2 linked regions of the Ciceribacter thiooxidans genome follow. The protein of the gene in region 2 interacts with the protein of the main gene of each other region in a pairwise test. Links are inferred from orthologs where the notes say so. Each region holds a gene or a part of one and is shown on either strand. Other genes may lie near its edges.

Region 1 (15,679 bases), 1.5 Mb from region 2 along the record:
GATGGCGCTCTTCGTTGATCGCCCCTTCGCCCTGCCGCTCCCGGGACCAGAGACCTGGATCGCGCTGTTGGGCCTTGCCGTTCTCTCGACGGCGCTCGCCTACATTCTCTTCTTCCGGATCCTTGCGACGGCAGGCGCGACGAATATCATGCTGGTCACAATCCTCATCCCGCCGAGCGCGATCCTCCTGAGTGCGCTGGTGCTCGGCGAGCGCCTCGCCCCGCGGCATTTCGTCGGAATGCTGGCGATCGGGCTCGGCCTTCTCGCAATCGACGGCAGGTTCTGGCGTCGGCTGGCGACCCGCGCTCCGCGAGTTTGAAGTTTCAATTCAGCAGGCGAGATCGGCAACGACCGCATCAAGAATGAGCATCCCTTTCGGGGTGCAACGTAGCCTCGAATTGCCGAGCCGTTCGATGAAGCCATGTTCCAGTAAAATCTGTTCGCGCGCCGGGTCCGGGTCGCGGCCCGAAAGCTGCTGCCAGCGGGCGAGGTCGACGCCTTCCCGAAGGCGAAGCCCCATCAGCAGCAGTTCGTCGGCCTGCTCGTCAGTACCGAGGACCTCCTGATCTACCATTCCGTGGCCGTCGCGCTCGACGGCTGCAAGCCAGCCTTCGGGGTTGCGCTCGGTTGCTGTCGCGAGTTTCTCTCGTCCACGCGACAGGCGGCCATGGGCGCCGGGACCGATCCCCGCATAGTCGCCGTAGCGCCAGTAGGTGAGGTTGTGGCGGCTTTCCGCGCCCGGCCGGGCGTGGTTCGAGACTTCGTACGCCGGCAGGCCCGCATCGGCCGTTATTTCCTGCGTCGCCTCATAGAGATCGGCGGAAAGATCGCCGTCCGGCACTATGAGTTTGCCGGCCTTGTGCAGGCCGAAGAAGGGTGTGCCTTCCTCGATCGTCAGCTGGTAGAGGGACAGATGGTCGACGGCATAGGAGATCGCTTGCCGCAACTCCGGTTCCCAGGCCTCGACGGTCTGGCCGGGACGGGCGTAGATCAGGTCGAAGGACATCCGCGGGAAAATCTCGCGGGCGAGCTTGATCGCCTTTAGCGCGTCGGCCACATCGTGCAGCCGTCCGAGAAATCTCAGATCCGTGTCGTTGAACGCCTGGACGCCGAGAGAGACGCGGTTGACGCCGGCCGCCCGATAACCGCGGAACCGCGTCGCCTCCACGCTCGAAGGATTCGCCTCCATTGTGATCTCGATACCATCGGGCACATGCCAATGACGAGCGATCCCCTCGAGGATTGCCGAAACGGTCTCCGGCTCCATGAGGGACGGTGTGCCGCCGCCGAGGAAGATGCTGGTGACGGTCTTCGGGCCGCTGAGACGGCGCATGGTCTCCATTTCCCGCAGGAAGGCCGCGACGAAGCGCGGCTGGTCCACGGGCTGGTGGCGTACATGGCTGTTGAAGTCGCAGTAAGGGCACTTCGCCGCGCAGAACGGCCAGTGGACATAGACACCGAAGCCGGGTTCACCCGTATCGGGAAGAAGGAACGGTGTGGCGTCCGACATACCGGCGTCAGGCCTCCAGGCAGGTTTCGACGAAGAGCTTGAAGGCGCGGGCGCGATGGGACAGAGCATTTGCCTGTCCGGGCTTCCAGCCGTGTTTTTCCTGTGCCGTCATCTCGCCGAAAGTCCTGTCGTGCCCGACCGGCTGGAAGACCGGATCGTAGCCGAAACCGGATGTGCCGCGCGGCGGCCAGACGACGGTCCCTTCGACCTCGCCGCGGAACGTCTCAGTGTGGCCGTCGGGCCAGGCGAGGCAGAGCACGCTGACGAAACGAGCCGTCCGCCTTTCCGGTACGGTTGCGTCGCGGTCCTGCAGCGCCTTTTCGACCTTCTCCATCGCCATCTGGAAATCGCGAGTGCCGTCTTCGCGTTCCGCCCAGTTCGCCGTGTAGACGCCGGGAGCCCCGTCGAGGGCGTCGATCACCAGACCGGAATCGTCGGAAAGGGCCGGCATACCGGAGGCCTTAGCCGAAGCGAGCGCCTTGATGGCTGCGTTTTCCTCGAAGGTGGTCCCGGTCTCATCCGGCTCTTCGAACTTGAGGTCGGCCGCCGATTTCGCGGAGAACCCGAGTGGGCCGATGAGATCGGCAATCTCGGCGATCTTGCCGGCGTTGTGACTGGCAACGACGATGGTTTTGGTGTCGAGTTTGCGCATGCGGCTGGTCCTATTCGAGATTCCAGAGACGAGGCTCCGCACATTCCAGGCTGTTGCCGGCCGGATCGCGGAAATAGATCGACCGGGCGCCGTTCGGCCAGTGGAAGTCGGCCTCGATCGCTACGCCACCCGCCCGGAGCCGGGCAATGACGGTATCCATCTTCTCACGCGGGACCCGGAAGCAAGCGTGCCCCGGACCGGTCGCGCCGTGCGGCGGTACGGGAAGGGCATCGGCCGGCGCTGGATGCGCAGTCGCCGAAGGATCGAAGATCAGCAGGATGCCTGCGCCGCACCGAAAAAAGACGTGCCGTCCTTCTTGCCGGATCACGACGTCCAGCCCGAGCACGCGGCCGTAGAAATCCTCGGCCGCCTCGAGGTCGGAGACGTAGAGCGCCGTTTCCAGAATACCTTCGAGCTCGGTGGACATAGTCTGCTCCCGTGCCTTGCGGCAGCAATCAGAGGATCGCCTGCTTCTGCAGGGTCACCAGTTCCCCGATGCCGTCGCGCGCAAGCCGCATCAGCGTCAGGAACTCGTCCTCGGTGAAGGGGGTGCCTTCCGCCGTGCCCTGAATTTCCACGATCGCGCCGCTTCCGGTCATGACGAAATTGGCGTCGGTTTCGGCAGCCGAGTCTTCGAGATAATCGAGGTCGATGACCGGCTGCGTTGCGAAGACACCACAGGAGATCGCTGCGACATGGTCCTTGAGCACCCTGTCGACCTTGACCATGTTGCGTGCTTCCATCCATTTCAGGCAGTCGTGCAGCGCGATCCAGCCGCCGGTGATGGAGGCGGTGCGGGTGCCGCCGTCCGCCTGGATGACGTCACAGTCGATGGTGATCTGGCGTTCACCAAGCGCTTCCAGGTCAACGACGGCGCGAAGCGAGCGGCCGATCAAGCGCTGGATTTCCTGGGTTCGTCCGCCCTGCTTGCCGGCGGCGGCCTCCCGCTTCATGCGCTCTCCGGTGGCCCGCGGCAGCATGCCGTATTCGGCCGTGACCCAGCCCTTGCCGCTGTTGCGCAGCCACGGCGGCGTCTTGTCCTCGAGGCTCGCCGTGCAGAGCACGTGAGTGTCCCCGAACTTCACGAGACAGGAACCTTCCGCATGCTTCGAGAAATTGCGCTCGAACGAAATCTTGCGCATCTGGTCGGTTTTTCTGCCTGACGGCCGCATTGGCTTCTCCTTGAAACTTTCTATGGCCTTCTACGGTTGAGCGTCGCGATTTGCAAAGAAAAACCGGCCTTTCGCCTCTCGCAGGGTAGGGATTTTCCCGTTTGTGATCGGCCTGCAAGTGACTATATTCGCCTAGAGCATTGTTCGAACAGGGTTTGCATCGTAACCGTCATGGCGAATACTCCGGTCAAAGAGATATCTTCCGCGCTGGACGACCGTTCGCGTGAGATTTTCCGGCGCATCGTCGAAAGCTATCTCGAATCGGGAGAACCGCTCGGTTCGCGCAACCTGTCGCGTCTCCTACCTATGTCTCTGTCTCCCGCTTCCGTGCGCAACGTCATGAGCGATCTCGAGGATCTCGGGCTCATATACGCGCCGCATATCAGCGCCGGCCGGATGCCGACACAACAAGGCCTGCGTTTCTTCGTCGACGCATTCATGCAGGTCGGCAATCTGTCGGAGAGTGAACGCAAGAGCATTGAACGGCAGATCCGCCCGCAGGATGCGGATCAGCCGCTGGAAAACTTGCTGACCGACGCGAGTCGCATGCTTTCGGGCTTGTCCCGCGGGGCGGGACTGGTGATCGCCGCCAAGAGTGACCAGATCCTGAGGCACGTCGAATTCATCCGGCTGGAGCCCACGAAGGCGCTGGCGGTGCTGGTCGGCGAACACAATCAGGTCGAAAATCGCATCATTGATCTGCCGGCCGGCGTGACGGCATCGCAACTGACCGAAGCAGCCAACTTCATCAATGCCAATCTTGCCGGTCAGACGCTCCCCGAACTGCGAGGCCAGCTCGTCACGTTGAAGGAACAGGTCGCCGGTGAGCTCGATGCACTTTCCCAGGACCTGGTCGAGCGTGGTCTTGCGGTTTGGTCCGGTGGGGCGGAGGCCGAAAAGCCGACACGGCTTATCGTCCGCGGCCGGGCCAATTTGCTCGAAGGGGTCGCGGGCGCCGAGGATATCGACCGGCTGCGTCTCCTTTTCGATGATCTGGAACGCAAGGAAAGTCTGATCGAAATCCTTAATCTCGCGGAGAGCGGCCCCGGCGTCCGGATATTCATCGGCTCGGAAAACAAGCTTTTCTCGCTGTCCGGCTCCTCGCTGATCGTGGCGCCTTACCGCGACAGCGACGAGCGGATCGTCGGCGCCGTCGGCGTCATTGGCCCGACGCGCCTCAACTACTCCCGCATCGTTCCCATGGTCGACTACACCGCGCAGCTGATGGCACGGCTCTCGCGCTCCAATCGTTAGGCTCGCTTATGAGACAATCACGGTTCGGTGGCGATATCGCACCGGAGCCTTGATTTTTCGACCTCAAACCCTGATATCGGGCACGAATTCCAAACGACATTCAATCGGAGAACGTCATGACCGACGAAACCAAGAAAAACGGACCTGACGCCACCGTCGCTGAAAGCCAGATCGACGAGCAGCGGAACGGGGAAGCCGAAGCAACGAAGGCGGAAGTCGATCCTCTCGAGACACTGAAGGCAGAGAATGCAGAATTGCGTGATCGCTTCCTGCGTCTTGCGGCCGAGATGGACAACTTGCGTCGCCGCACCGAGCGTGACGTGAAGGATGCCAAGTCCTATGCGGTGACGGGTTTCGCCCGGGACATGCTGGCGGTTTCGGACAACCTGCGCAGGGCTCTGGAGGCCGTCTCGGAGGAAGCACGCGCGTCCGCCGACGCCGGCCTGGCTGCGCTCATCGAAGGTGTGGAGATGACGGAACGCGGCATGCTCTCGACGCTCGAACGGCACGGTGTCCGCAAGATCGAGCCGCAGGGCCAGAAGTTCGATCCGAACTTCCACCAGGCCATGTTTGAAATTCCCAACGCCGAGGTTCCGAACAACACGGTGGTACAGGTGGTGCAGGCGGGCTTTACGATCGGCGATCGCGTTCTTCGCCCGGCCATGGTCGGCGTTGCGAAGGGTGGGCAGAAGACGGAAGCCCAGCCGGAGGCCAATGCCGCATCGGCTGGCGAAAAGGACGCCTGATTCTTCTTCTATCTTTGCCGAAAAGATGGGCGTCAGCGGAAGCGCGGCGCCCTTTTTTGTGGGTGGACGTCAGGCTGCGTTCGCCTGTTCCTCGTTCAGGAAAGCGTAAATTGCAGAGGCGGATTCGGTCGCGCGGAGCTTAGCGACCAGGTCCTGGTCGCGCAGGACGCGCGCGATCCTCGAGAGCGCCTTCAAATGGTCCGCACCTGCGCCTTCCGGGGCCAGCAACAGGAACACGAGGTCGACAGGCTGGTCATCAAGCGCTTCGAAGTCGACAGGCGTCTCCAGCCGCGCGAAAACGCCGGTGATGTTCTTGATGCTGTTCAGCTTTCCATGCGGGATCGCGATGCCGTTACCGACACCGGTGGAGCCGAGGCGTTCCCGCTGCAGGATGACGTCGAAGATTTCCCGTTCGGGGATGTTCGTGAGTTTTGAGGCTTTCGCGGCGAGCTCCTGAAGCAGCTGCTTCTTTGAGTTTACCCTCAGGGCGGGAACGACTGCGTCTTGTTGCAGCAAATCTGCCAAGGCCATTTCAAAATCCTTCATGCCGCCGAATCAAAGGGGAAGGAAACGGCGTGGACCGCCGTTTCCGGTTTGGCTCAGCCTTTGATGTTGGCGGAGTCGATCCATCCGATATTACCGTCGTTGCGACGGTAGACGATGTTGATCTGGTCGCTGCCGGGGTTGCGGAACAAGAGTACAGGTTCGTCCGTCATGTCGAGGGCCATGACTGCACTCGCAACCGACATGGTCCGCAGTTGCTTTGTGCTTTCCGCCACGATCGTGGGTGCGTAATCCTCGGGAAGCTCCTCATGCTCGTCGGATACGGCATCCATCACGGTATAGGCGACCTCGACGGGCGTGCCGGCACCGTTGTTCGGATGGCGATCCTTGAGCTTCCGCTTGTATCGGCGCAGCCGCTTGTCAATGCGGTCGGTGGCAATGTCGAAGGAAATCAGCGGGTCATTTGCGGAGCCGGTGGCGTGCAGGTTGACGCCGGAGTCGAGGTGGAGCAGGCAGTCGGCGACGAAAGGTGCGGCTGCGGCCGCCGATTTCGTTACCGTGATCTGGCCGGAATACCCGCCGTCGAAATATTTGGTTACCGTCTCCGTGATCCGTTCTTCAATCCGTTGCCGGAAGGCTTCACCGATTTCCATATGTTTGCCGGATACGCGCACACTCATGGAGTTTCCCTTCTTATTGTGATTTGCGGGTATCAGTTTACGTCAACCGCCGTCTGCATCCAAGCTCTTCACACAGCAATGTCGCCCGCTCGGGCTGTCGCTGGACGGAGGTTGGGGATAACTCGGGGTCGTCTCCTTTGCCAGTCGGGGCGGGCTTCTAGACAAGCTTTGGACGAGAGTCAACGGCCTGCTAACCGATTCTTAACAAACGGCAGACGGTGCGCTCAGCCTGTGGACACCTTCGCCATTGCGCGTTTCTCGCGCCTCCGTTGTACCGACGAGGGAATGTTCATCGCCTCCCGGTACTTGGCCACCGTACGCCGCGCAAGGTCGATGCCGCCATCCTTCAGCGCACTGACGATGTCGTCATCCGAGAGGATCGCTTCCGGGCTCTCCTGCGTGATCAGTGTGCGGATCCTGTTCCGTACCGCTTCTGCCGAATGACTGTCGCCGCCCTCGGCCGAAGCTATGGAAACGGTGAAGAAGTATTTCAGCTCGAAAAGGCCGCGCGGGGTCAGCATGTACTTGTTGGAGGTGACGCGGCTGACCGTGGATTCATGCATCTTGATCGCATCCGCCACCGTACGCAGGTTGAGCGGACGGAGATGATCGACCCCGTGGCGCAGAAACGCATCCTGCTGACGGACGATCTCGCTGGCGACCTTGAGAATGGTGCGGGCGCGTTGGTCGAGGCTGCGGGTAAGCCAGCTGGCATTCTGCAGGCACTCGGCAAGGAAGGCCTGATCTGCGTTGTTCGTGTCGCGGCCTTTTGTCACCCGGGTATAGTAGCTCTGGTTGACGAGAACTCGTGGAAGGACATCAGGGTTGAGTTCCACCGCCCAGCCGCCATCAGATGCCGGACGGACGACAATGTCGGGGACGACTGCCTCGCTCAAATTCGTCTCGAACCCACTTGCCGGCTTCGGATTCAGGCCGCGGATCTCCGAAAGCATGTCGATCAGATCTTCTTCGTCGACTCCGCAGAGCTTTTTCAGGCTCGCGAAGTCACGCTTGGCGAGAAGCTCGAGATTGTCGATCAGCGTCGCCATCGCGGGATCGAAGCGGTCACGTTGTTTCAGCTGAATTGCGAGGCATTCGCTCAATGAACGGGCAAATATGCCGGGAGGATCGAGGGTCTGCAAAATCCCGATCACATGTTCCAAACGCTTGGGCGCCCCCCGAAGCGTTCCGCAACCTCCTGAAGATCGGCGCGCAGATAGCCCGCTTCGTCGAGCTGGTCCGTGAGGGCGAACGCGATCATCCGATCGGCCGCGTCGGGAAAGGCGAAGGGAATCTGTTGGCTCAGATGATCGCGTAAGGTTACCTGGCCGGCGACGAAGTCGTCCAGGTCGTATCCTTCGCCGGGGTCCGTCCCGGCGCCCGGCATCGACTTCCACTGCCCCAAAAGCTCAGGCGCGTCGGCACGGGCCGAGACGCCTTCGTCGACAAATGCGCTGTCGAAATTGGAGTCAAGGCTTTCTTCGAGTGCAGAGCCCTTGGCGTTTTCGTACCAGTCGCTTTCCGGCGCGCCTGCGCCTGCGCCTGCGCCGGCCGTCGTTTCCTGCGCGGCAAGTGCCTCCTCGCCCCGCGGGCTTTCCGACCCGTTGTCGCCGTCTTCCGAAGCGAAATCGAGGAGTGGGTTCTTTTCGACCTCCTGGGCGATGAACTGGACGAGTTCGAGGTGGTTCATTTGCAGCAGCTGGATGGACTGCATCAGCTGAGGCGTCATGACCAGGGTTTGGCTCTGGCGTAGATGTAGATTGGCCGACAAAGCCATGATGAACGCGAAACTCCCCCGAAATTCACCCGCTCAGACCGTCAAACGTCGCGGAGAAACTTCAACTGGCCCAAAAATTGCTTTTTTATCTGGTTTGGTCAAGCCGGACGATGGGGGAATCGTCTCGTGGAGGTGTCGGCCTCAGAGACTGAACTTGTCGCCGAGATAAAGTCGCCGGACATCGGGATTGTTGACGATGTCATTGGCACGTCCGTGGGTCAGGACCTCGCCGGCGTGGATGATGTAGGCTCGGTCGATCAGACCGAGCGTCTCGCGCACGTTGTGATCGGTGATCAATACGCCGATCCCGCGCGCCGTCAGGTGGCGCACGAGGTTTTGAATGTCCGACACCGAAATCGGGTCGACGCCCGCGAAGGGCTCGTCGAGCAGCATGAACGTCGGGTCGGTCGCAAGGGCGCGGGCGATTTCCAGGCGACGCCGCTCGCCGCCGGACAAGGCGACGGCAGCAGATTTGCGCAACTTCTCGATGTGGAACTCATAGAGCAGTTCATCGAGTTTGGCTTCCCGCTTGTCGCGGTTCGGTTCATGAACCTCGAGGACAGCCCGGATGTTGTCTTCGACACTCAGGCCTCTGAAAATCGACGCTTCCTGCGGCAGGTAGCCGACGCCGAGGCGCGCTCGCCGGTACATCGGCATCGCCGTCACCTCGTTGCCGTCGATGGCGATCGTGCCTGCGTCGACGGGCACCAGACCCGTGATCATGTAGAAGCAGGTCGTCTTGCCGGCGCCGTTGGGGCCGAGCAGCCCGACGGCTTCCCCCCGGCGCACGACCAGCGACACCCCGTTGACGACGCGACGGGTGTTGTAGCTCTTTGTCAGGCCATGGGCGATCAATGTCCCCTGATAGCGCGTCTTGTCGAGGCGCGCCTCGTCGGGGCTCGGCTGCCGCGCCCGTAGCGCGCCGGACAGTGTTGAGGCAAAAGGAATCTTCACGTGCCGACCGGTCCGGTTACTTCTTCTGGGATTTCGGGTCGAGCTGGATCTGCACCCGGCCGCCGCAGCTGTCGAGTTTTGCTTCGCCGGTATTCATCTGAACCGTCAGTTTGCAGCCGACGAAGACGTTCTGGCCTTCCGACAGAACCACCCGGTCACCTTCGAGCACGAATACCTGGCGGTCCATGTCGAAATAGCCGCGTTCGGCGGTGGCCTGCTGGGTGCCGGAGGAAAGGAAGACCTTGTTGGTGACGTCTATCTTCTGAATGTCGGCGTTGCCGCTGGTCACCGAGGTGCTGTCGCCACGATAATGAACCGTCATGTTGCCTGACTGCAGGACCGTGGTGCCCTGTACGACCTTCACATTGCCGTTGAAGAGCGCAACCTTCTCCTGCTCGCGGATTTGCAGTTCGTCACTTTCGATCTGGATCGGCTTGTCGTTGGAAAGTTTCAGGCCGTCGAGGTTGCTTTTCGTCGCCTGTGCCAGAGCCGGTGCCGACCCAGCAACAGACATGCCGAAGGCAACCAGCAGCCCAGCCACCAAAACCGAATTCTGACGTTTGTCTTTCATGACTGGACCGGCTCTCAGTTGTCCGCTTTACGGATAGCGGACGGTTCGATGTTGACCCGAACTTTTCCCGCGAAGGTGATTACTCGCCCCTTATCTGTCATCTTGAGCGACTGCGCAACAATCGACGCTTCCTTTGCGGTGATGGCGACAGGGTCCTTGGTCTCCATGCTGCCGCCCTTGATGTCCAGGTGAGCAGACTTGAATGCAGCCTCGATGCCCGTGCTGAGCTTGATCGTGAAGGGCGCCGTCATGTCCAGTCGGTCGGTGGAGCGGTCGAAGACACCGCTTTCAGCGATGACGCGGGCGATGGTCTTGTCATCGATCGGAACCGCCGCTGCGATTGTCTCGAGAGTGATGATGTTCGGGTTCCTGATATCCTGAAGAGCGCGTTCGGCGCGCATGGAATAGCTGATGCCATCCGAGTTGCGCCCCGAAATGGCGGGCTTCTCCATCACGACCTTGCCATTCTCGATCCGCGCAGATTCCATTTTCACGTTTTCCGGGAGATAGGCCCGGATCACCGACACTGCGACGAAGGCGAGAGATATGACGAAGGCAGCCACCGGGAGCAGAACCTTGAGGTGGCGCACGCGTGCAGAATGCGCCACCGCCCTCTGGTAGGCGCGCACGTCCGGCTGAAGGCCGGCAGTCGCGGCACTCTCATCTACCCTGTTCAACATGAATCAGGCCTGTTCCAGAATAATATCGAGCGGGAATGGCCCCGCCCGCAGCCTGCCGCAACCGACACGACACATCGCATTAATAAGATCGCATGCCAATATGGAAATTGTTGGCGCGAATGCAAGTCCACGCCACCCCTGACGGACGACTTCCGTGCTCGCCGGGCACGTTGCGGAGTTTCGGCTAAGTTGTTTCTTGACGGTGCTTTTTTAGTTTGGCACCTTGGCTCCTCTATTGCAGGAAACCACAATCTCAGGGGGCGAGCGTGATCAAGTCGGAATTGGTGCAGATCGTCGCGGCGCGAAATCCGCATCTTTATCACCGTGACGTCGAGAACATCGTCAATGCTGTCCTAGACGAGATCACCGATGCGCTGGCTGCCGGTAACCGCGTCGAGCTTCGCGGCTTCGGCGCCTTCTCGGTCAAGAATCGCCCGTCTCGCTCGGGGCGCAATCCTCGGACCGGAGAATCGGTTTTCGTGGAGGAGAAGTGGGTGCCGTTCTTCAAGACCGGCAAGGAATTGCGCGAACGCCTCAATCCCGGGATGGGCGACCAGGACGGGGATTGAGCGGCCCCGTCAGCCTGAGCGCAAGCGAACCGCGCCGGGCGTTATTGGAATACGTCTGCCGAGGAGAGTGAGCGATGGTAAAGAAGATCGTCAATCTGATTGTGCTTGTACCGCTCGGCATCGTGCTTGTCGTGCTGTCCGTTGCCAATCGCCAGAGCGTGACGCTCGCGCTCAATCCTTTCCGGCCGGAGGATGCAGTGCTGTCGCTGACTGCGCCGTTCTTCGTTTTCCTGTTCCTCGCGGTCATGTTGGGAATTGTGATCGGTGGTGCTGTGGTGTGGCTTTCTCAGCGCAAGTATCGCAAGCGCGCCCGCACCGAGTCGCGCTCTGCCCAGCAATGGCAGGTGGAGGCCGAAAGGCACAAGGCGCGGGCGGAGCAGATCGCGGGCCGCGATCTGCCGCAGTTGCAATCCAAATAGGCTCGCCGTCGAAAGTCCTTAACGAGCCGAAAGCGCTTTCGCGTAAGCCGCTGTGGTGCTATGGGCTCGCGATCACTGGACGATCGACAAAGACAGGACCAAGGCGTGAAGAACAAAGAGCGCCGGCCGGCCCGCGGCAAGCCGGCGGGATTGGGCGGCAAGGGACCGAGAGACGGGAAATCGCCCGCCGCGGCTGTCACGAAGCCCGGCTCCGGCAAGAGCCGTGAGCACACCCGCCGACAGGCTGCGAAATCTATGCCCGAGAAGCCGCCGGCACAGGCAGACGAGCCCACTCGTATACTGCAGATCCGGGCCGGCGAACGCCCGGCCGAGCACGTTCCGCTCATCCTCGAGAGTCTCGGTGCCGGAGATTTCCATCTGATCGACAGCGGCGACGGCTTGAAGCTGGAGCAATACGGTCCTTATCGCATCATACGTCCCGAAGCGCAGGCTCTATGGCCGAAAGCGCTGCCGTCTCACGTCTGGGACAAGGCGGATGCAGTTTTCACCGGGGACACCGACGAGGACGGCATGGGGCGCTGGCGCTTCACCCGCGAGGCGCTTGGCGAGACCTGGCCGCTTTCGCTTCTCGGTGTCGATTTTCTCGGCCGCTTCACTGCCTTCCGCCACGTCGGGGTCTTCCCCGAGCAGATCGCACACTGGAGCTGGATGAAGGAACGCATCGAAGGTCATGGCCGGCCGCTGAAGGTGCTGAATCTCTTCGGCTACACGGGCGTCGCCTCGCTCGTCGCCGCCGCTGCCGGGGCCGAGGTCACCCACGTCGACGCGTCGAAGAAGGCGATCGGCTGGGCGCGCGAGAACCAGGCTTTGAGCCGACTCGAAAGGGCACCGATTCGGTGGATCTGCGACGACGCGATGAAGTTCATTCAGCGCGAAGAGCGTCGAGGCAGTCGCTATGACATCATCCTCACTGATCCGCCGAAATTCGGCCGAGGCCCCAACGGCGAGGTCTGGCAGCTCTTCGATCATCTACCGGCCATGCTCGACATTTGCCGGGAAATCCTGGCTCCGAAGGCACTCGGCCTCGTGCTGACGGCCTATTCGATCCGGGCTAGCTTCTATTCCATCCACGAACTGATGCGCGAGACCATGCGCGGCAAGGGCGGGATCGTGGAATCCGGCGAACTGGTGATCCGGGAGGCCGGACTCGACGGCAAGACGCCCGGCCGGGCGCTTTCAACATCACTCTTCAGCCGGTGGGTGCCGAAATGAACGACGATCTTCGCGAACAAGGCCCGCGCCGGGTTGGCCAGGTCAAGGAGGTGACGAGCCTTTCGAACCCGATCGTCAAGGATATCAAGGCGCTGTCCCTCAAAAAGACGCGGGACGAGACGAGGAGCTTCATGGCCGAGGGGCTGAAGCTCGTGATCGACGCGCTTGATCTCGGCTGGACCATCAAAGTCCTCGTTTATTCCAAAGCCGGCCGAGGCAAGCCGTTGGTCGAAAAGGTTGCCGCACGCGCCGTCGCGGCAGGCGGTCTGGTGCTCGAGGTAAACGATAAGGTGATGTCGGCCATCACACGTCGTGACAACCCGCAAATGGTAGCGGGCGTCTTCGAGCAGCGGTTCAGGGCGCTGAAGGACGTGCATCTCGGCAAGAACGAAACCTGGGTGGCGCTCGATCGCGTGCGCGATCCCGGCAATCTCGGAACCATCATCCGCACGGCCGATGCGGCCGGCGCTTCCGGTGTCATCCTGATCGGCGACTGCACCGATCCCTTCTCGCTCGAGACCGTGCGGGCCACCATGGGCTCACTGTTTGCGATGCCGCTGGTCAAGACCTCGGTCGAAGAGTTCGTTCGCTGGAAGGCGAAGTGCGGGGGACAGGTCGTCGCGACCCATCTTGCCGGTGCTGTCGACTATCGGACGATCGACTATAAGCGTAAGCCGGTCGTCGTTCTGATGGGCAACGAGCAGTCCGGACTTCCGGACGAACTTGCACGCGAGGCCGATGCGCTGGCGCGCATCCCACAGGCCGGTCGTGCCGACTCGCTCAATCTCGCTGTTGCGACGGGCGTGATGCTGTTCGAAGCGCGCCGCCACCTTCTGACGCTTGGCGATGCGAAATGACGAGACATCCGGCAATCTTCGCACGTCCGCTCCCGGCGATTTGTTTCATCGTGCTCGCTCTTCTTCTCGATCAGGCGATCAAATATCTCGTTGAGACATCGCTGCCGTTGCAGCAGCCGGTGCCTGTCATGCCGATGCTGGCGCTTTACCGAACCCACAATCTCGGCGTGGCCTTCTCGATGCTTTCCGACGCCCACGGCTGGTTCATAGTCGGACTGCGAATCGCCATCGTCGCATTCGTGTTCTGGCTCTGGAGGCGGACGAGTCCTGTCCACCACTTCGCCCATCTGGGCTTCGTGATGATCATTGCCGGAGCGATCGGCAACATCATCGACCGCTTCGTCTACGGGCACGTAATCGACTATGTTCTGTTCTACACCCAGACATGGTCGTTTGCCGTGTTCAATCTGGCCGATAGCCTGATTACCGTCGGTGCGGCTTTCATCATTCTCGACGAGTTCACGGTAACCCGGGCGAGGAAGGGGTAGAGGACTAATCGATCAGGCGCGACGCCGACTTTGTCGAATTGCGACAGTCGGACAAAGATGTTAGCGTGGCGCCTGTGACAGACCGTGTCACCTTCCTGTCGCATAGGCGTGGTTTATGACCCTGAAACGAAGCGGTTCCGGACGACTCGCCATGAACACTCAACTTCTCGACATCACGACCGCGGCCGACGGTGCGAACGCAGTCAATGCCGCAACGACGGCGCCGAATGATCTGCTCGGCAGGATCGGTACGCTCGAAACCCGCCTCACGCGCAGCGACTCCGAGATCGATGCGGCACAGTCCATTCGCTATAAGGTCTTTGTCGAGGAGATGCACGCGCAGGTCGCTCCGGAAGGAGCCAGACGCAAACGCGACGTCGATGGCTGGGATGCGCTCTGCGATCATCTTGTCGTGGTCGATCGTTCCATCGAGGGCGACCCGGAAGAACAGATCGTCGGCACCTACCGGCTGCTGCGGCAGGAGGTTGCCGAAGCCCATGGCGGCTTCTATTCGGCGTCCGAGTTTTCGATCGACCGGCTGATCGCCAGTCATCCCGGCAAGCGTTTCATCGAGCTCGGCCGCTCCTGTGTACTGCCGGAATATCGCAACAAGCGCACCATGGAACTGCTCTGGCACGGTGCCTGGGCTTACGCCTTGCGCCATCGCGGGGACGCCATGATCGGTTGCGCCTCGTTTCCCGGCGTGTATCCGGAGGAGCATGCGCTTGCGCTTTCCTTCCTGCATAATCACGCCGTTGCCGAAGGCGAATGGGCTGTCAAAGCACGCCCGGAACTCTATCGTGAAATGGATCTGATGCCGGTCGAGGCGATCAATGCCCGCAAAGCTGTCTCCTCGATGCCGCCGTTGATCAAGGGCTATCTGCGACTTGGTGCGATGTTCGGCTCTGGTGCCGTCGTCGACCATGCCTTCAACACGACCGACGTCTTGATCGTTCTGCCGATCTCTCGCATCTCGGACCGCTACCTCAATTATTACGGAACCGATGCGGGGCGGTTCGCAAGCTGACGTGCCGGAGGGGGCCGGGTTTTCTCGGCGATCCGGCGATCGTCGCATCGGATACCGGACCGGCGTTGGCGAAAGCGTAAGGCTCGAAAGGCAGATCCGCGATTTGCCGCTGGCTCATCGAAGCTATGACGGGATGGCTTAGCGGATCCCGCGGATAAGGGGTCTCGTCGGAGCGCAGCGAAGCGCTCTTTCTCCAGAAAAACTTGAACATTGGATCGCCTCCGGAATTCGCTACCCTCTGGCTGAACGACGCCAACGAGGGCAATCGACGCTGGAATTCTGGTGTGTGTACGAGGATACTGCTCCTTGTCTGGAGAAGCTTCAATTGAGATTTGGCGCCTTCTGCTATAGAAAATCTATATGAGGAACCTGAATCTCATTCATCTCAACGGTCTGAGGGCGTTGGAGGCGGTTGGTCGGCTCGGATCCCTGCAAGGAGCAGCCGATGAGCTTGGCGTCTCGGTCGGCGCCGTGAGCCAACAGGTCATCAAGGCCGAACGGCAACTCGGTCGGCAACTCTTCGAACGCACGCCGAAGGGCCTCGCCCCGACCAAGGCGTCGGCCGATATCCTGCCGCGACTCACCG
Region 2 (15,803 bases):
GGCTATGGCGCGATGCAGCTGGCCGGACCCGGCGTCTTCGGCCCGCCGAAGGACCGCCGAGCCGCTCTCGACGTCCTTCGCGCGGCTATTGCCGCAGGCGTCAATCACATCGACACCAGTGATTTTTACGGACCTCACGTGACCAACGAAATCATCCGCGAAGCCCTGCACCCCTATCCGGACAGTCTCGTGATCGTGACCAAGATCGGCGCGCGGCGCGGTGCGGACGGCTCCTGGCTGCCGGCGGCATCACCCGAGGAACTGATCCGGGCCGTCCACGACAACCTGCGCAATCTGCGTCTCGACGTGCTCGATATAGTCAATTTTCGCGCCATGCTCGACCCCCACCATCCGGTCGATGGATCGCTGGAAGCGCAACTGACAACGCTGGCGGATCTCCGCAGGCAAGGGCTCATCAGGCATGTCGGCCTGAGCAATGTCACGCCCGGCCAGGTCGAAGAGGGACGGAAGATCTGCGAGATCGCCTGCGTACAGAACCTCTACAATCTCGCCCATCGAGCCGACGATGCGATGATTGACGACCTTGCCGCCGTCGGCACTGCCTATGTGCCGTTCTTTCCGCTGGGCGGATTCTCGCCGCTGCAGTCGGCCACCCTGTCGCGTGTCGCGGCCGAGCTTGGCGCCACACCGATGCAGGTCGCCCTCGCCTGGCTGCTGCAACGCGCGCCTAACATCCTGCTCATTCCCGGCACGTCGTCAGTGGCTCATCTCACGGAAAACATAGCGGCTGCGGAACTCGAACTGCCGTCCATCGCCGTTTCTGCACTCGACACGATCGCCGAGTCGGGGGGCAAGTAGGAGCACTAGCCCGGGGGGTGTGAACCGGCACACCGCGTGTCGGCCGGCGGGCGCGGGTCAACAACCTCCGCCCACCGGTTTCACTTGCGATGGCATAGTAGATCCCGAGGAAGCCAAGCAATACCCAAAAATGTTCAGATTTGATCTTTGCTCCGCGCAAAATCTTCACAGTTCGTAAACTTCGCCAGGTGAAAATTAGCCCCATAGAAATCAGAGGGGAACCGGCGCACCCACCTTCGAAGTCAACCATCGGGAGCGCCTTTCGGAGATGCAGATGCTGGGTTTTGGTAGTGGATCGGAAGCAAAGTCCGTTCTGGAGGCGATGAGCCGCTCCCAGGCGATTATCGAGTTCAAGCTGGATGGGACCATCATCACGGCCAACGAGAATTTCTGTAAGGCGCTCGGCTATGCGCTTTCCGAGATCGTCGGGCAGCACCATCGGATGTTCGTCGATCCGGACGAGGTGAACAGCCCCGCCTACCGCGAATTCTGGGCGAAGCTCGCAGCCGGCGAGTTCGACCGGCGTCAGTACAAGCGCATCGGCAAGGGCGGTCGCGAAATCTGGATCGAGGCGTCCTACAATCCGGTATTCCGCAACGGCAAGCCTTACAAGGTCGTGAAGTTTGCGACCGACATTACCGAGCAGAAGCTGAAGTCAGCCGAGGATGCCGGCAAGCTCGACGCGATCTCGCGGGCGCAGGCGGTCATCGAATTCACGCCGAAGGGTGAAATCCTGTCGGCGAATGAGAACTTCCTGCGGACGCTCGGCTATACGATGGACGAAATCCGCGGCAAGCATCACGCGATGTTCTGCGATGGCGCCTATACCGCCAGCGAGGCCTACAGGACCTTCTGGAGCAGGCTCGCCTCCGGCGAGTTCGTCGCCGACGAATTCCTCCGCGTCGGCAAAGGCGGCCGGAAGGTCTACATCCAAGCGTCCTACAATCCGATCTTCGACATGAACGGCAAGGTCTTCAAGGTCGTCAAGTTCGCGACCGACGTCACCCGGCGGGTGGAAAATGTCGACCAGCTCGCACGGGCCCTGAATGCACTTGCGGAAGGTGACCTCACCCAATCGCTCGCCGAACCGTTCCTGCCGACGCTCGAGAAGCTGCGCGTCGACTTCAACGGCGCATCGACGAAGCTGCGCAGCACCATGCACACGATCTCCGAGAACGCCGGGGCCATCGCGGCCGCCTCGCAGCAGATCCAGTCGGCCTCGAACGATCTTTCCAAGCGGACCGAACAGCAGGCCGCCTCGGTCGAGGAAACCGCCGCCGCGCTGGAGCAGATCACCACCACCGTCGCGGACTCCAGCCACAGGGCGCAGGAGGCCGGCGAACTGGTGCGCCGGACCAAGGACAATGCCGAACGCTCCGGCGGCGTCGTCGGCCAAGCCGTGGCGGCCATGGGCAAGATCGAGCAGTCTGCGGGCGAGATCGCCAGCATCATCGGCGTCATCGACGAGATCGCCTTCCAGACCAATCTCCTCGCACTGAACGCAGGTGTCGAGGCGGCGCGTGCCGGTGACGCGGGCAAGGGCTTTGCCGTCGTCGCCCAGGAGGTCCGCGAGCTCGCCCAGCGCTCGGCCAAGGCGGCGAAGGAAATCAAGGAACTGATCAGCGCCTCCAACGAGCACGTGAAGAGCGGCGTCACGCTCGTCGGCGACACCGGCCGCGCGCTGCAGGAGATCGTCGGGCAGGTTCTCCGGGTCGACGACAATGTCGGCGCCATCGTCGAGGCGTCGAAGGAACAGGCGACCGGTCTCAAGGAGATCAATACCGCCGTCAACAGCATGGACCAGGGCACGCAGCAGAACGCCGCCATGGTGGAAGAGACGACGGCCGCCGCCCACAGCCTCGCCCGCGAAGCAGAACAGCTCTTCCAGATGCTCTCGCAGTTCAACATCGGCGGGGCAGCCAGCGCCCGACGCCAGGTACCGGTCGCTGCGCCTCGTGAGGCGAAGCCTGTCCCCTCGCCGGCACGTCAGATGGCGGCGAAGGTCGCCGGTGCTTTCAACAGCAACGCGGCGCTCAAGGACGACAGCTGGGAGGAATTCTGAGCGCCACGCCGGTGCATGACACGTCGGCCTGCAAAGTTTGACTTACGAGACCACCCGCCCACCGCGGGTGGTCTTTTCGTTCGGTGAACGGATCTTCCGGCAGAGGGCCTCGAAGAGCCGCGGCTCGTCACCGCTCCTGCAGCCCCTTTCCTGCTAAGATTCGGTCCCGGCTCTTTTCGATCCGCGAGACGCGGGTGGAAGATTGCTTCGGCTGGGCGAAATGCAGCGCATAGCCGCGCTTGCGACCGGGCGTCAGTGCCTCGAAAGCCTCGTGCAGCTCGGGATCTTCTTCCAGTGCGGCGAGAAGCTCTTCCGGGTAGACGATGTCATCCTTCGGAAGGTCGACCTTCGCGCCAGCCTTTTCGAGTTCGATCGCCTCCCGGACATAGCTCCGGATGGTGGTCTCCATCGCCTCGATCTGGCTGAGGCCGTTGAACCTGAACATCCGGACGGCACGGGAATTGTCGCCGGGCGCGACGAGCAGACCTTCCGGGTCCTTGAGCAACACGCCCTTGAAGAAGCCGAGCGCAGCATTCTCCTTGAAGCCCCAGATGACGGCCACATTGCCGCCGTCATACGTGTAGCAGGGTCCGCGCCACTTGAATTCTTCCGTGAGCCCGCAATCGAGCAGGATCGCCCTCAACGCCCGCAGTTCCTCCGGCCATGTCTTGGCCTCTGAGAAGAAGGCGTCGATCCTTGCGGTGTCATCATGCATCTGCAACTCCTCTCGTCGTTACGGAAGCAAAATGCCCCTCATCGCTCCCAGTCTTCCTTGTCACGCTTGCGGTCGTTGCCGAGCTTGCGTTCGAGCTCCATCGCCTGGCGCTCGGTCAGCCGCACGTCGAGGCTGACGGAACCGTCCTCGCGGTCCTCGCGGCCATCGACGACCGCGTTCTCGTAGGCCCAGGAGATCAATGCCTGCTTGTCGGCCGGGATAATGACCGTGGTTTCGGTCAGCACGCCCGAGAGCCGCTCGGAAATCACCGCCATCAGCCGGTCAACACCCTCGCCGCTGATCGCCGAGACCGGAATGACGTTGGCGCGCGAAGCGGCCTTCTGCAGGATCGCGTCGTGGCGTTCCGGCTCCAGCCGGTCGATCTTGTTCCAGACCTCGATGATGCGCTCGGCCCCTTCCTTCTCACCAATACCGAGGTCGGAGAGAATGCGCAGCACGTCCGATGCCTGCGCCCCGTTGTCCGGATCGGCCATGTCGCGGACATGGAGGATGAGGTCGGCTTCCAGCACCTCTTCGAGCGTCGCGCGGAAGGCGGCGACGAGATGGGTCGGCAGGTTCGAGATGAAGCCTACCGTGTCCGACAGGATGACCGTGCGCCCGTGCGGCAGTTTCATGCGGCGGAGCGTCGGATCGAGCGTCGCAAACAGCATGTCCTCGGCGAGCACGCCGGCGCCGGTGATGCGGTTGAAGAGCGTCGACTTGCCGGCATTGGTGTAGCCGACGAGGGCGACGATCGGATGCGGCACCTTGCGGCGCTTGGCGCGGTGGAGCTGGCGGGTGCGGACCACCTGCTCCAGCTCCCGTTCGAGCCTGACGATCCGCTCCTGCAAGAGACGCCGGTCGGCCTCGATCTGGGTTTCACCCGGACCGCCCATGAAGCCCGCACCGCCGCGCTGACGCTCAAGGTGGGTCCAACTGCGGACCAGCCGGCCCTTCTGATAGTTCAAATGAGCAAGCTCGACCTGCAGCGAGCCTTCCTTGGTGGAGGCGCGCCGGCCGAAGATCTCCAGGATGAGGCCCGTCCGGTCGATGACCTTGGCGTTCCATTCCTTTTCGAGATTGCGCTGCTGCACCGGGGTCAGCGGATGGTCGACGATGACGAGCCCGGCATTGTGCTCGTCGAGCAGCGCGCCGATCTCGGCGATCTTGCCGGTGCCGAGCAGCGTCGCCGGACGCGGCTGGTTGACCGGTACGAGCAGACCTTCCGCAATCGTCAGGTCGATGGCCCGCGCGAGACCGATCGCCTCTTCGAGACGGGCTTCGTTGGATCGAGTTGGAGCGGGCGGCTGGACGCCAGCGCCGTCGGTCTGGCCGGTCGCGGCAGCGCGCGAGGGTTTGACCAGCGGAACGATGACGATGGCGCACATGTCGTCCCGGTGTTTTTCATCCTCCGGGACTATGGAATCGCTCTTGGTATCGCGCGTGTTGATTGCTTTTGATCCTATGAAGCGACGTTCTCTTCGCTTTCGAACATCTGCATCGGCTGTCCCGGCATGATGGTCGAAATCGCATGTTTATAAACCAGCTGCGAATGCCCGTCACGGCGCAGAAGGACGCAGAAGTTGTCGAAGGACGTGACGACGCCGGTCAGCTTGACGCCGTTGATCAGAAAAATCGTCAACGAAATCTTCTGCTTGCGAACTGTGTTGAGGAAAAGATCCTGCAAATTCTGAGAACGTTCCGCCATGGCGCCGCTTCTTTCTTTTTTGCCGGTACTTTGACCGGTGAATTATTGTTTGCACGTGTCAGCCGACCAGGAAGTGCCCTTACGACCCCTTCGCGGTGAAGTTGGTATCAAATCGCGGTCTTTTCCGCAATGTCGAAAAAGGCTTGCCGGAACCGGGCTGAGACGTCGCCCGGATGGCCGTTGGCAATCGTACGGCCGTCGATTTCGACGACCGGAAAACAGATGCTGGTCGCCGCCGTGATGAAGACTTCACGCGCCTCCAGCATCTCCTCGCGCGAGAACCTGCGCTCGACGATCGGCACCCCGAGCTTGTCCGCGACATCCATCAGCGTCGTGCGCGTGATTCCCTTGAGGATGCCGGGTTCTGCCGGACGTGTGATCAGCCGCCCCTCCTTGTCGACGATCCACACATTGGTTGCCGCCCCTTCGGTAACCATCCCGTCACGATCGATGTAGACCGCTTCCTGTGCACCCGCCTCCTTCGCCTGCTGGCGGGCAAGCACGTTCGGCAGAAGCCCTACCGTCTTGACGTCGACGCGTTCCCAGCGGTTGTCGGGGAGCGTGATCGCCTTGATGCCGTTGGCGTTCTTCGCGGCTATGATTTCCGGATTAGTGCTCTTTGCCGTCACCACCAGGGTCGCGGGCGTATCCGCAGCGGGAAAGACGTGGTCGCGTCGCGCCGCGCCGCGGGTGACCTGCAGATAGAAGAGGCCATTGCGCACGCGGTTGCGCCGCAGCACCTCACGAATGACCTGGATCAGGGCGGCACGCACCATCGGAGGCTTGATCCGGATCTCCGAGAGCGAGCGGTCGAGCCGGTCGAGATGGCGGGTGAGATCGACGATCACGCCGTGACGTACCTCGCAAACCTCGTAGACGCCGTCGGCGAACTGATAGCCGCGATCCTCGATATGGACGCCGGCCTCGCCGTGGTTGACGTAGCGGCCATTGACATAGGCAGTTCTCGGCATGGTCGTTCGAACTCCGGGCGATCAGAAATACTGGATGGAGACGCGGAACATCTGCTCGACGTCACGGATCGCTGCGGCGGTGACGAAGAGCACCACACGATCTTTGGTCTTGATCCTGGTGCTGCCGTCCGGGCGAAGGACGACGCCGTCGCGATAGATCGCGCCGATGCGCATGCCCTCCGGCAGGTCGAGATCGCGGAACGGCCGTCCGACGAGCGGCGAGGTTTCCAACGCTTCGGCCTCGATCACCTCCGCCGCCCCCTTCTGCACGGCGTAGACCGAACGGATGCGTCCCTTGCGGACGTGCTGGAGCACACGGGAGATGGTGACGGCTCTCGGATTGATATAGGCGTCGATGCCGATCGAGGTCGTGAGATCCTGATAGGACGGATCGTTGATCAGGATCATCCCGGACTTGCAGCCGAGGCGCTTTGCCATCGCGGCGCTCAGCACATTGATCTGGTCGCTATTGGTCAGGGCCACCATCAGGTCCGCGTCCTGGATGTCCGCCTGCATCAGGATGTTCTGGTCGAGAGCCGAACCGTGGAGGACGATCGCGTGCCGCAACTGATCGGACACGGAGATCGCACGCTCACGGTCTCCCTCGATGATCTTGACCTTGGTCTTCGGCTGCGTCTGGTCAATCGTCCGGGCGACGTAATAGCCGATATTGCCACCGCCGGCGATGACGAGACGGCCGGCCTCCTGCTCCTCGTGTCCGAAGAGCCCGAGGGTCCGACGGATATGGTCCCGCTGGCAGATGACATAGGCGAGATCGCCGACCAGCAACTGATCCGTGGAGCGCACGACATGCAGCCGCCCGTTGCGGTAGATCGCGGTGACCGTCGCCATCAGATCGGGGAAGAGCTGGCTCAGCTGCTGCAGCGGGGTGTTGACGACCGGGCAGTCCTCCATGCACTCGATCGCCACCATGGCAATGTGGTCGTCGGCAAAACGTGCGACGTCGTTCGCACCGGGGAAAGAGATTCTCCGCAATACCATCTTGCCCACTTCGATCTCAGGCGAGATCGTCACGTCGATCGGCATGTTGTCGCGGCTGAAGAGGTCGGAGTATTCCGGACGGAGATAGCTCTGCGAGCGGATGCGGGCGATCTTCGTCGGCACATTGAACAGAGAATGGGCCACCTGGCAGGCAACCATGTTGATCTCGTCGTAGAGCGTCACCGCAATGATCATGTCGGCCTGGTCGGCGCCCGCCTTGGCGAGCACGTCCGGATGGGCGCCGTGGCCCACATAGCCGCGCACGTCGAGCGTCTCGGTGATATGGCTGATCAGCGACGCCGATGTATCGATCACGGAGACATCATTGTCTTCCTGCGACAAACGTTCCGCGATCCCGTAGCCCACCTGCCCGGCGCCGCAAATGATGACTTTCATGATGCCTCTTTCGACGAGTGTGATGCCGGCGGCACGAACCGCCGGACTCGCTTATACGCCAAGAGACTTCAGTTTGCGATGGAGAGCGGAGCGCTCCATGCCGACGAATTCGGCCGTGCGCGAGATGTTGCCGCCGAAACGGTTGATCTGGGCGATGAGGTAATCGCGTTCGAACATCTCGCGCGCTTCACGCAGCGGCAACGTCATGATGTGGGTGTCGTTGCGCGCCGATACCTTCGGCAGCATGTCTGAGAGGTCCTGCGGCAGCATCTCGGCGGTGATCGGCGATTCGGGACCGTCGCCGTGGGCGAGGATCATCAGCCGCTCGATATTGTTGCGAAGCTGCCGGATGTTGCCCGGCCAGTCGTTCGCCTGCAACACCGCCATCGCATCCTCACCGATCCTGCGCTGGCGCACGCCCGCCTGTTCGCAGATTTGACGCATGTACATGTCGACGAGGAACGGAATATCCTCCCGCCGTTCGGCGAGCGCCGGCACCTTGATCGGCACCACCGCCAAACGATGGAAGAGGTCCTCGCGGAAACGGCCCTCGGCAATCTGGTTTTCGAGGTTGTAGGCCGTCGACGAGATGATGCGGACGTCCACCTTGACGCGCTTCGAGCCGCCGACGCGCTCGAACTGCTGTTCGACCAGTACGCGCAGGATCTTGTTCTGCGTTTCGCGCGGCATCTCGCCGATCTCGTCGAGATAGAGAATGCCGCGATGGGCTTCCTCGAGCGCACCGATGCGACGCGGCTGGCCGGGCGAACCTTCGGTGCCGAAAAGGGCGATCTCCATCCGGTCAGGCGTGATCGCCGCCGCGTTCAGCGTGACGAACGGACCGCCGGAGCGGGTCGAACGCTTGTGGATCATCCGCGCCACCAGTTCCTTGCCGGAACCGGAGGGGCCGAAGATCATGATGCGGCTATTCGTCGGGGAGACCTTGTCGATCGTCTGGCGCAGCTGCGAGACGGCAACCGAGGTGCCAATCAGTTCTGCAGTGTCGCCGGCGCGCTTCTTCAGCTCGGAGACTTCGCGCTTCAGCTTGGAGTTTTCGAGCGCCCGCTCGGCGATCAGGATCAACCGGTCGGCCTTGAACGGCTTCTCGATGAAATCGAAGGCGCCGCGCTTGATCGCCGAAACCGCCGTCTCGATGTTGCCGTGACCGGAAATCATCACCACTGGAAGCTCGGGATGACGGGTCTTGATCTCGTCGAGCAGCGACAGCCCGTCAAGCCGGCTTCCCTGCATCCAGATATCGAGGAAAACCAGCCGCGGTACGCGATCGGAAATCGCCGCAAGGGCACTGTCCGCGTCGTGGGCCGTGCGGGTTTCGTGGCCTTCGTCGCTCAGGATGCCCGAGACGATCTCGCGGATGTCTTCTTCGTCGTCGACTACAAGAATGTCAGAGGCCATGGACCTTTTCCTTGTCACCTTCACCTGCGGAGGAAACACCGGCGTCGAGGCGCGGCAGGATGATCCTGATCATGGCCCCTCGCCCGTGGTCGAACTCCGCCGGCGCGTCATGCAATTCGAGCTGACCGCCGTGTTCTTCGATAATCTTCTTTACGATAGCGAGCCCGAGCCCCGTGCCCTTCTCGCGCATCGTCATGTACGGTTCCAGAATCCGGTGGCGGTTCTCAACCGGCAGACCGCGCCCGTTGTCGATGACATCCACGACGAAACTGTCCTGGCCCTCGTCATAGGTCGAGCGCACCAGCACCTTGCCGCCCCGCCGCTCTTCCGCAGGCACGGCTTCAATCGCCTCCACCGCATTCTTGATGAGATTTCCGACCGCCTGACCGAGCATGCGGGCATCGAAGCTGCCTTCGAGCGGCTTGTCACCGAACTCGCGCAAAAAGGTTACGTCATTGTTACCCATCTCACGCAGGAAGACGGCATCACGCAGAATGTGACGGAGGTCGGACCGCTGCTTCGCCGGCTTCGGCATGCGGGCAAAGGCGGAAAACTCGTCCACCATCCGGCCGATGTCCTCGACCTGCCTGACGATCGTATCCGTGCACTGATCGAAGACCGCACGGTCGCTCTCGTCGATCTGCCTGCCGTAACGGCGCTTGATCCGCTCCGCCGAAAGCTGGATCGGCGTCAGCGGGTTCTTGATCTCGTGGGCGATGCGGCGCGCGACGTCGGCCCAGGCGGTCGAACGTTGCGCGATGACGAGATCGGTGATGTCGTCGAGCGTGATGACGTAGGCGTCAGCGGCGCCGCGGGTCTCCTCGCGGGTCACCTGCACGCTCAGCGTCCGCTCCTTGCCGCCGCGGATCAGGTTGATCTGCTGGCGGTATTCTCCGCGGTGGCGCACCGCCGCTTCCGCCATCACCCGGTCGATTTCAGGCGCGATAACCGAGAGCTTCTTGCCGACGATCTCCTCGGACGACTGGGCGAGGAAATATTCCGCCGACGGATTGACGATGGTGATCACGCCGTCGTCCTCGACGCCGATCACGGCCGCCGTGACGCCCGAGAGCACCGCCTCGATGAAGCGGCGGCGGTCGTCGACCTCGTCCTTGGCCTCCAGGATTTCGTCGCGCTGGGTGCGGATCTGCGAGATCATTTTGTTGAAGGTGAGCGACAGGCTGCCGACGTCGCCATCGACGGAGCGAACAGGAACAACGACGTTGAAATTGCCGGAAGCGACGTTGTCGGCCGCACTGATGAGCAGCCGGATCGGTCGGACGATGCGGTCGGCGATCGCGATCGCCGTCCAGATCGCCGCCAGCAAGACGATCAGCGCGAAACCGAGATAGAGGACCGCAAACGCAATCTGCAGCGAAGTGCGGCCGGCCTCCATCGCCTTGTATTCGGCGGTGTTGTCCTCCATCAGCCGCATCGCCGCCATCACCTTCGGATCGACGGCGCGGATCGTGTAGAGGAAGGTGCCGGAAATCGAATCGAGCTTGATGATCGCGCCGACGAGATTGGTCACGCCGGGCGGAATCAGCGTCGGCTGACCGGCCGCCGCGCTTTCGAGCGCGTCCTTCGGGATCGCGGGCAGCGGCTTATCGGTTTTGATCTCCGCCTGGGTGATCGCCGAACCGTCCTGACGCACGAGGAAGGCGCCCAGCATGCCGCGGCCCTTGGCCTGGCGGGTCATCAACTGCACGAAACCGGTGCGGTCGAGGAAGAAGAGCGCGCGGTTGCGGTCGAGATCGTTCGCCATCGAGATGGTCTGGCCCTGCAGGTAGCTCGCATTCTCGAGCATGTAGGCCTGCGCGACATCCATGGATGAACTGACGATCGATTGCGTCCGGATCGAGAACCAGCGGTCCAGACCGACGTTCAGCGTGATGCTGGCAAAGATCGCGACGAGGATGGCGGGCGTAATCGCCACCACCGAGAAGAGCGCCACGATGCGGACATGCAGCCGGGCCGCCGCACGGCCGCGCGTGCGTGCTCTTACCAGGCGGCTGACCTCGCGCCCGATCAGGAACATCAGGCCGACGACAAAGAGCGAGTTCAGCACAGCCGAGGCGATGAGGACATTCGACGTCGGCGCGATCGGGGTCAGCCCGAGCAGGACCGGAAGCGTGAAGACCGCGCAGGCAAGCGCGCCGCCGGCCAGAACGAGACCGGGCAGTGCGAAGGACGCGCGACGGTCGTTCGCCAGTGCGGCGTCACCCTCCGCCACGGGATCGGTCCTTCGGCTGTCCATCTCAAATCACATCCCGCCCCGCCGGGGCCAAATCAGCGCTGTGCGCATCACAAAGGAAACAGTCTCGTCCGAACGGACGAACGAAACGGTTCGAGTGGACTCGCGCCGTGTCGTGGCTTTTGAGCAACGTATTGTGGCGAAATTGCAACGGCTGTCGGCGGGTGTCAAGCCGACCGGGAGCTCCTGTAGACCGATACGCCGAGTTCGCGAATCTTCTTCCTGAGCGTATTGCGGTTGAGGCCCAGCAGGTCCGCAGCCTTGATCTGATTGCCGCGTGTCGCCGTCAGCGCCGCCAGAATGAGCGGGTACTCCATTTCCGTCAGCACGCGATCATAGAGGCCGGAGGGCGGCAAACCATCGCCAAAGCTGGCGAAATAGCTGCGCATGTTCTCTTCCACCGCCTGCGCAATGGTCATCGGTCCCGACGCGACGCTCGCCTTGGTGATCGGGCTGTCGGCGATGTCGGAGCGCAGTTCGGATTCGATGATCTCCCGGGTGATGACATCCTGTGGATAAAGCGCCATCAGGCGGCGGACGAGGTTCTCGAGCTCGCGGACATTGCCGGGCCACGCATAGGATTTCATGACTTCGAGCGCCTCCTGGTCAAAGCGCTTCGAATCAAGCCCCTGCCGCTCGCCCTCTTGGATGAAATGGCGGACGAGGTCCGGAATGTCCTCGGCACGGTCCCTCAGCGGCGGCAGACGCAGCGGAACGACGTTGAGGCGGTAATAGAGGTCCTCGCGGAAGAGGCCCTGGTTGATCGACTGCTTCAGGTCCTTGTTCGTCGCCGCCACGATCCGGACGTCGGTACGGATCGGCGTGCGGCCGCCGACTGTCGTGTACTCCCCCTGCTGGAGAACGCGCAGCAGGCGCGTCTGCGCATCCATCGGCATGTCGCCGATCTCGTCGAGGAACAGCGTACCGCCCTCGGCCTGCTCGAAGCGGCCGGTCGAGCGCGTCTGCGCGCCGGTGAAGGCACCCTTCTCGTGGCCGAACAGTTCCGACTCGATGAGGTCGCGCGGGATCGCCGCCATGTTGATCGCGACGAAGGGGCCGTTGCGGCGCTTGCCGTAATCGTGCAGCGCGCGGGCGACGAGTTCCTTGCCGGTGCCGGACTCGCCGGTGATCATCAGCGTGAGGTCGGTCTGCATGAGCCGTGCGAGGACGCGGTAAATTTCCTGCATGGCGGCCGAACGCCCGACCAGTGGCATCCCGTCCTGCATGTCGTCGTCGACACGGACCGGCTTTTTCTTCGGCTCCGCAAGTGCGCGGCCGATGATCGCGATCAGTTCGGTCAGGTCGAACGGCTTCGGCAGGTAGTCATAGGCGCCGCGCTCCGACGCCTTGATCGCCGTCATGAAGGTGTTCTGCGCGCTCATCACCAGAACCGGCAGATCTGGCCTCGCCTTCTTGATACGCGGCAAGAGGTCGAAGGCGTTCTCGTCCGGCATGACCACGTCGGTGACGACGAGATCGCCCTCGCCGGCCGAGACCCAGCGCCAGAGCGTCGCCGCATTGGAGGTAATCCGGACGTCGTATCCCGCCCGCGTCAGCGCCTGATTGAGCACCGTGCGGATGGCGGCATCATCGTCAGCAACAAGGATGGTGGCAGTCATCAGAGGCTTCCTGTGGAGTTCGCCGGAGTTGCGTCTTCGAGTGCGACACCCCGGGAGACGGGCATCAGCACGCGGAAAGTGGTGCGGTTGGACTGGCTGTCGCATTCGACGATGCCGCCGTGACCGCCGATGATCTTGGCGACCAGCGCGAGGCCGAGCCCCGATCCGTTGGTCTTGGTGGTGATGAAGGGATCGAAGAGATGCGGTAGCAGGTCGGCGGGAACCCCCGGACCGTTGTCGTGCACGCAGAATTCGAGCGGCAGCGAGATCTTTTCTCGCGAACCGGCGACCGAGAGGCGGATCCCCGGCCGATAGGCGGTCGTCAGCTGGATTTCTCCGTCGGCGCGGTCGCCGATCGCCTCGGCCGCGTTCTTGACGAGATTGAGGAACACCTGCACCAGCTGGTCGCGGTTGGCATAGACCGGCGGCAGCGACGGGTCGTAGTTCTCGGTGATCTTGATATCGCGGGCAAAGCCCGCTTTGGCGATCGCCTTCACGTGGTCGAGCACCGAATGGATGTTGATCGGCTGCCGGTCCACCGGTCTCTCGTCGGAGAAGACCTCCATGCGGTCGACCAGCGAGACGATCCGGTCCGTCTCGTCGCAGATGAGGCGTGTCAGCGCCCGGTCTTCGTCGGTCACCGAGCTTTCGAGAAGCTGTGCCGCGCCGCGGATGCCGGAGAGCGGGTTCTTGATCTCGTGCGCCAGCATCGAGGCGAGCCCTGTCACCGAGCGGGCGGCAGCGCGGTGGGTCAGCTGGCGGTCGATCTTGTCGGCCATCGAGCGTTCCTGGAATACAACGACCACGGAGCCCGGATCACTCACCACCGGAGCGACGTAGAGGTCGACCAGCTTGTCCTCGCCGAGGCGCGGTGAGCTCAGGTCGACGCGGTATTCGTTGACCGGCGCCCGCCGCTCCCGCACCTGGTCGATCAGGGCGAGCAGCGGGCTGCCGAAGGGAATCAGGCTCGCCACCTGATGGCGGGCGAGATGGCTGGCGCTCGCGCCGAAGAAGGATTCCGCCTCCCAGTTGGCGAAGGTGACGAAACCTTCGGCATCGACGAGGATCACCGGATTTTGGATGGCGTTCAAAACAGTCAGGGCCAGGCCGTTGTCCCGTGTTTCCTGCGGTTGCGACATCAGGCGGCCTCCTGCCGGTCGTTTCTCTCGCTCGCCGCCTCTTCGAGTGCGCAAGACAGAGCCGCGACGACGAAGCGGGGATCGCGGGCCGTCATGATCTCCGCCTTGCGGGCGGGCGCGAGATCCGGCGCGAAGCGTTCGAGATACCAGCCCAGGTGTTTGCGGGCATGGCGCAGGCCGACATCGGTCCCGTAATGCGCCAGCATCATCTCGTAGTGCTCGACGGCGATCGTGGCGATCTCGGCGGCTTCAGGTGCACGGGCGCCGGCGAGAACGCCGGCCAGCCACGGCCGCCCCTGACAGGCACGACCTATCATGACAGCATCGGCGCCGGAACGCCGCAGGATTTCCTCTGCGTCCTCGCGGGTCGAAACGTCGCCGTTGGCGATCAGCGGGATCTTGACCGCGTCGCGCACCGCGGCGATCGCATCCCAGTCTGCGCGGCCCTCGTAGAACTGCATGCGGGTGCGGCCGTGGATGGCGACGAGCTGAATGCCCGCCCGTTCGGCGCGCGCGGCGATCTCCGGCGCGTTGATCGAATTCTCGTCCCAGCCGAGCCGCATCTTCAGCGTCACCGGGACGCTCACCGCCTCAACGGTCGCCTCGATCAGCGAAAGCGCATGGTCGGGGTCGCGCATCAGCGCCGAACCGGAATAACCGCCGATCACCTTCTTGGCCGGGCACCCCATGTTGATGTCGATTACGTCGGCGCCGTTCGCCTCGGCGATGCGCGCGGCTTCTGCCATCCAGTGCGCCTCGCGCCCGGCAAGCTGGACAACGTGCGGCCGCGCCTCGCCGTCGCGCAGCCGCATCCAGGATTCGGCTGCATTCAGCACCAGTTCCCGGCTCGCTACCATCTCAGTGACGACGAGCCCCGCCCCGAAGCGCCAGGCGAGCTGGCGGAACGGCAGATCGCTCACCCCGGACATCGGCGCCAGCGCGACGCGATTGCGGACGGTCACCGGCCCGATCTGAAACGGCATGTGAAGTGCTCTGGATTGCAAATGATTATCTTTCAGGCACGGAACGGGTTTGCACTATTTTTAGCCAGCCTTGATCGGCTTGCCAAGCGAAAACCGCCGGACGGAACAAAAATTCGGCGCGCTCTGGAAATATTGGCGTCGACGCTCTACTGCTCCCTTACGTGTTAATTGTGTCAGGAACAATCTCCGCGAATGGCAAATCTCGGGGCCTTTTCAATCGCTGTCATCGTGGTCGCCGCCGGGCGCGGCGAACGGGCCGGCGCTTCCGCGGAAGGGCCGAAGCAGTATCGCCGCATCGGCGGAAAGCCGGTGATCGCCCATACACTTCAACGCTTTGTCGACTGGCCGGCAACGGGTCCGATCGTCGCAGTCATCCATCCTGACGACGAGATGCTGTTTCGCGAGGCGTGCCGGCACCTGAACGGCGGGCGGGACATCGTCGTCACCTTCGGCGGACGCACGCGCCAGCAGTCGGTGGAGGCCGGGTTGAAGGCGCTTGTCGGCCGCGACGTCACCCATGTGATGATCCAGGATGCCGTGAGACCCTTTGTCGATACGGCGATGCTGGAGCGCATCCGCGCAGCCTTCGCCGATGGTGCCGCGGCCGTTCTGCCGGCTATTCCGGTCACCGACACGCTGAAGCGCGGCTCGGCCGAAGGACTTGTGGTCGAAACCGTTCCGCGCGCCGGGCTCTACGCCGCGCAGACGCCCCAGAGCTT

What was found.
Region 1: the proteins of trkA (region 2) and ptsN interact in binary tests that used the Escherichia coli proteins (3 or more experiments, as listed by UniProt). The link is inferred for Ciceribacter thiooxidans from one-to-one orthologs.

Annotation. Positions count from the first base shown.
Region 1 is NZ_CP059896.1:3,164,232-3,179,910, reverse strand. What follows is about bases 4,135-6,998. They hold ptsN (PTS IIA-like nitrogen regulatory protein PtsN), read right to left. Parts: upstream 5,866-6,998; coding sequence 5,404-5,865; downstream 4,135-5,403. Other genes in these bases: hpf (ribosome hibernation-promoting factor, HPF/YfiA family), read right to left, coding at 5,934-6,518; grpE (nucleotide exchange factor GrpE), read left to right, coding at 4,705-5,334; hrcA (heat-inducible transcriptional repressor HrcA), read left to right, coding at 4,135-4,588. Outside these bases: H4I97_RS15645 (DMT family transporter), read left to right, coding at 1-319; radical SAM family heme chaperone HemW, read right to left, coding at 329-1,510; rdgB (RdgB/HAM1 family non-canonical purine NTP pyrophosphatase), read right to left, coding at 1,518-2,162; H4I97_RS15630 (VOC family protein), read right to left, coding at 2,173-2,589; rph (ribonuclease PH), read right to left, coding at 2,618-3,334; more of hrcA, read left to right, coding at 3,506-4,134; lptB (LPS export ABC transporter ATP-binding protein), read right to left, coding at 8,437-9,225; H4I97_RS15590 (LptA/OstA family protein), read right to left, coding at 9,266-9,820; LPS export ABC transporter periplasmic protein LptC, read right to left, coding at 9,835-10,500; H4I97_RS15580 (integration host factor subunit beta), read left to right, coding at 10,767-11,069; H4I97_RS15575 (DUF1049 domain-containing protein), read left to right, coding at 11,144-11,488; H4I97_RS15570 (class I SAM-dependent methyltransferase), read left to right, coding at 11,594-12,721; H4I97_RS15565 (TrmH family RNA methyltransferase), read left to right, coding at 12,718-13,578; lspA (signal peptidase II), read left to right, coding at 13,575-14,066; olsB (l-ornithine N(alpha)-acyltransferase), read left to right, coding at 14,218-15,093; H4I97_RS15550 (LysR substrate-binding domain-containing protein), read left to right, coding at 15,454-15,679. UniProt on the Escherichia coli protein: Seems to have a role in regulating nitrogen assimilation.
Region 2 is NZ_CP059896.1:1,673,249-1,689,051, forward strand. What follows is about bases 5,486-8,473. They hold trkA (Trk system potassium transporter TrkA), read right to left. Parts: upstream 7,674-8,473; coding sequence 6,297-7,673; downstream 5,486-6,296. Other genes in these bases: H4I97_RS07960 (D-amino-acid transaminase), read right to left, coding at 5,486-6,275; ntrX (nitrogen assimilation response regulator NtrX), read right to left, coding at 7,725-8,473. Also shown: H4I97_RS07935 (aldo/keto reductase family oxidoreductase), read left to right, coding at 1-819; H4I97_RS07940 (methyl-accepting chemotaxis protein), read left to right, coding at 1,088-2,881; H4I97_RS07945 (YdeI/OmpD-associated family protein), read right to left, coding at 3,009-3,596; GTPase HflX, read right to left, coding at 3,635-4,984; RNA chaperone Hfq, read right to left, coding at 5,059-5,304; more of H4I97_RS07960, read right to left, coding at 5,412-5,485; more of ntrX, read right to left, coding at 8,474-9,089; H4I97_RS07975 (sensor histidine kinase NtrY-like), read right to left, coding at 9,079-11,346; ntrC (nitrogen regulation protein NR(I)), read right to left, coding at 11,511-12,962; H4I97_RS07985 (two-component system sensor histidine kinase NtrB), read right to left, coding at 12,962-14,101; tRNA dihydrouridine synthase DusB, read right to left, coding at 14,101-15,084; H4I97_RS07995 (bifunctional 2-C-methyl-D-erythritol 4-phosphate cytidylyltransferase/2-C-methyl-D-erythritol 2,4-cyclodiphosphate synthase), read left to right, coding at 15,277-15,803. UniProt on the Escherichia coli protein: Part of the constitutive potassium transport systems TrkG and TrkH. May regulate the transport activity of TrkG and TrkH systems. Binds to NAD(+) and NADH.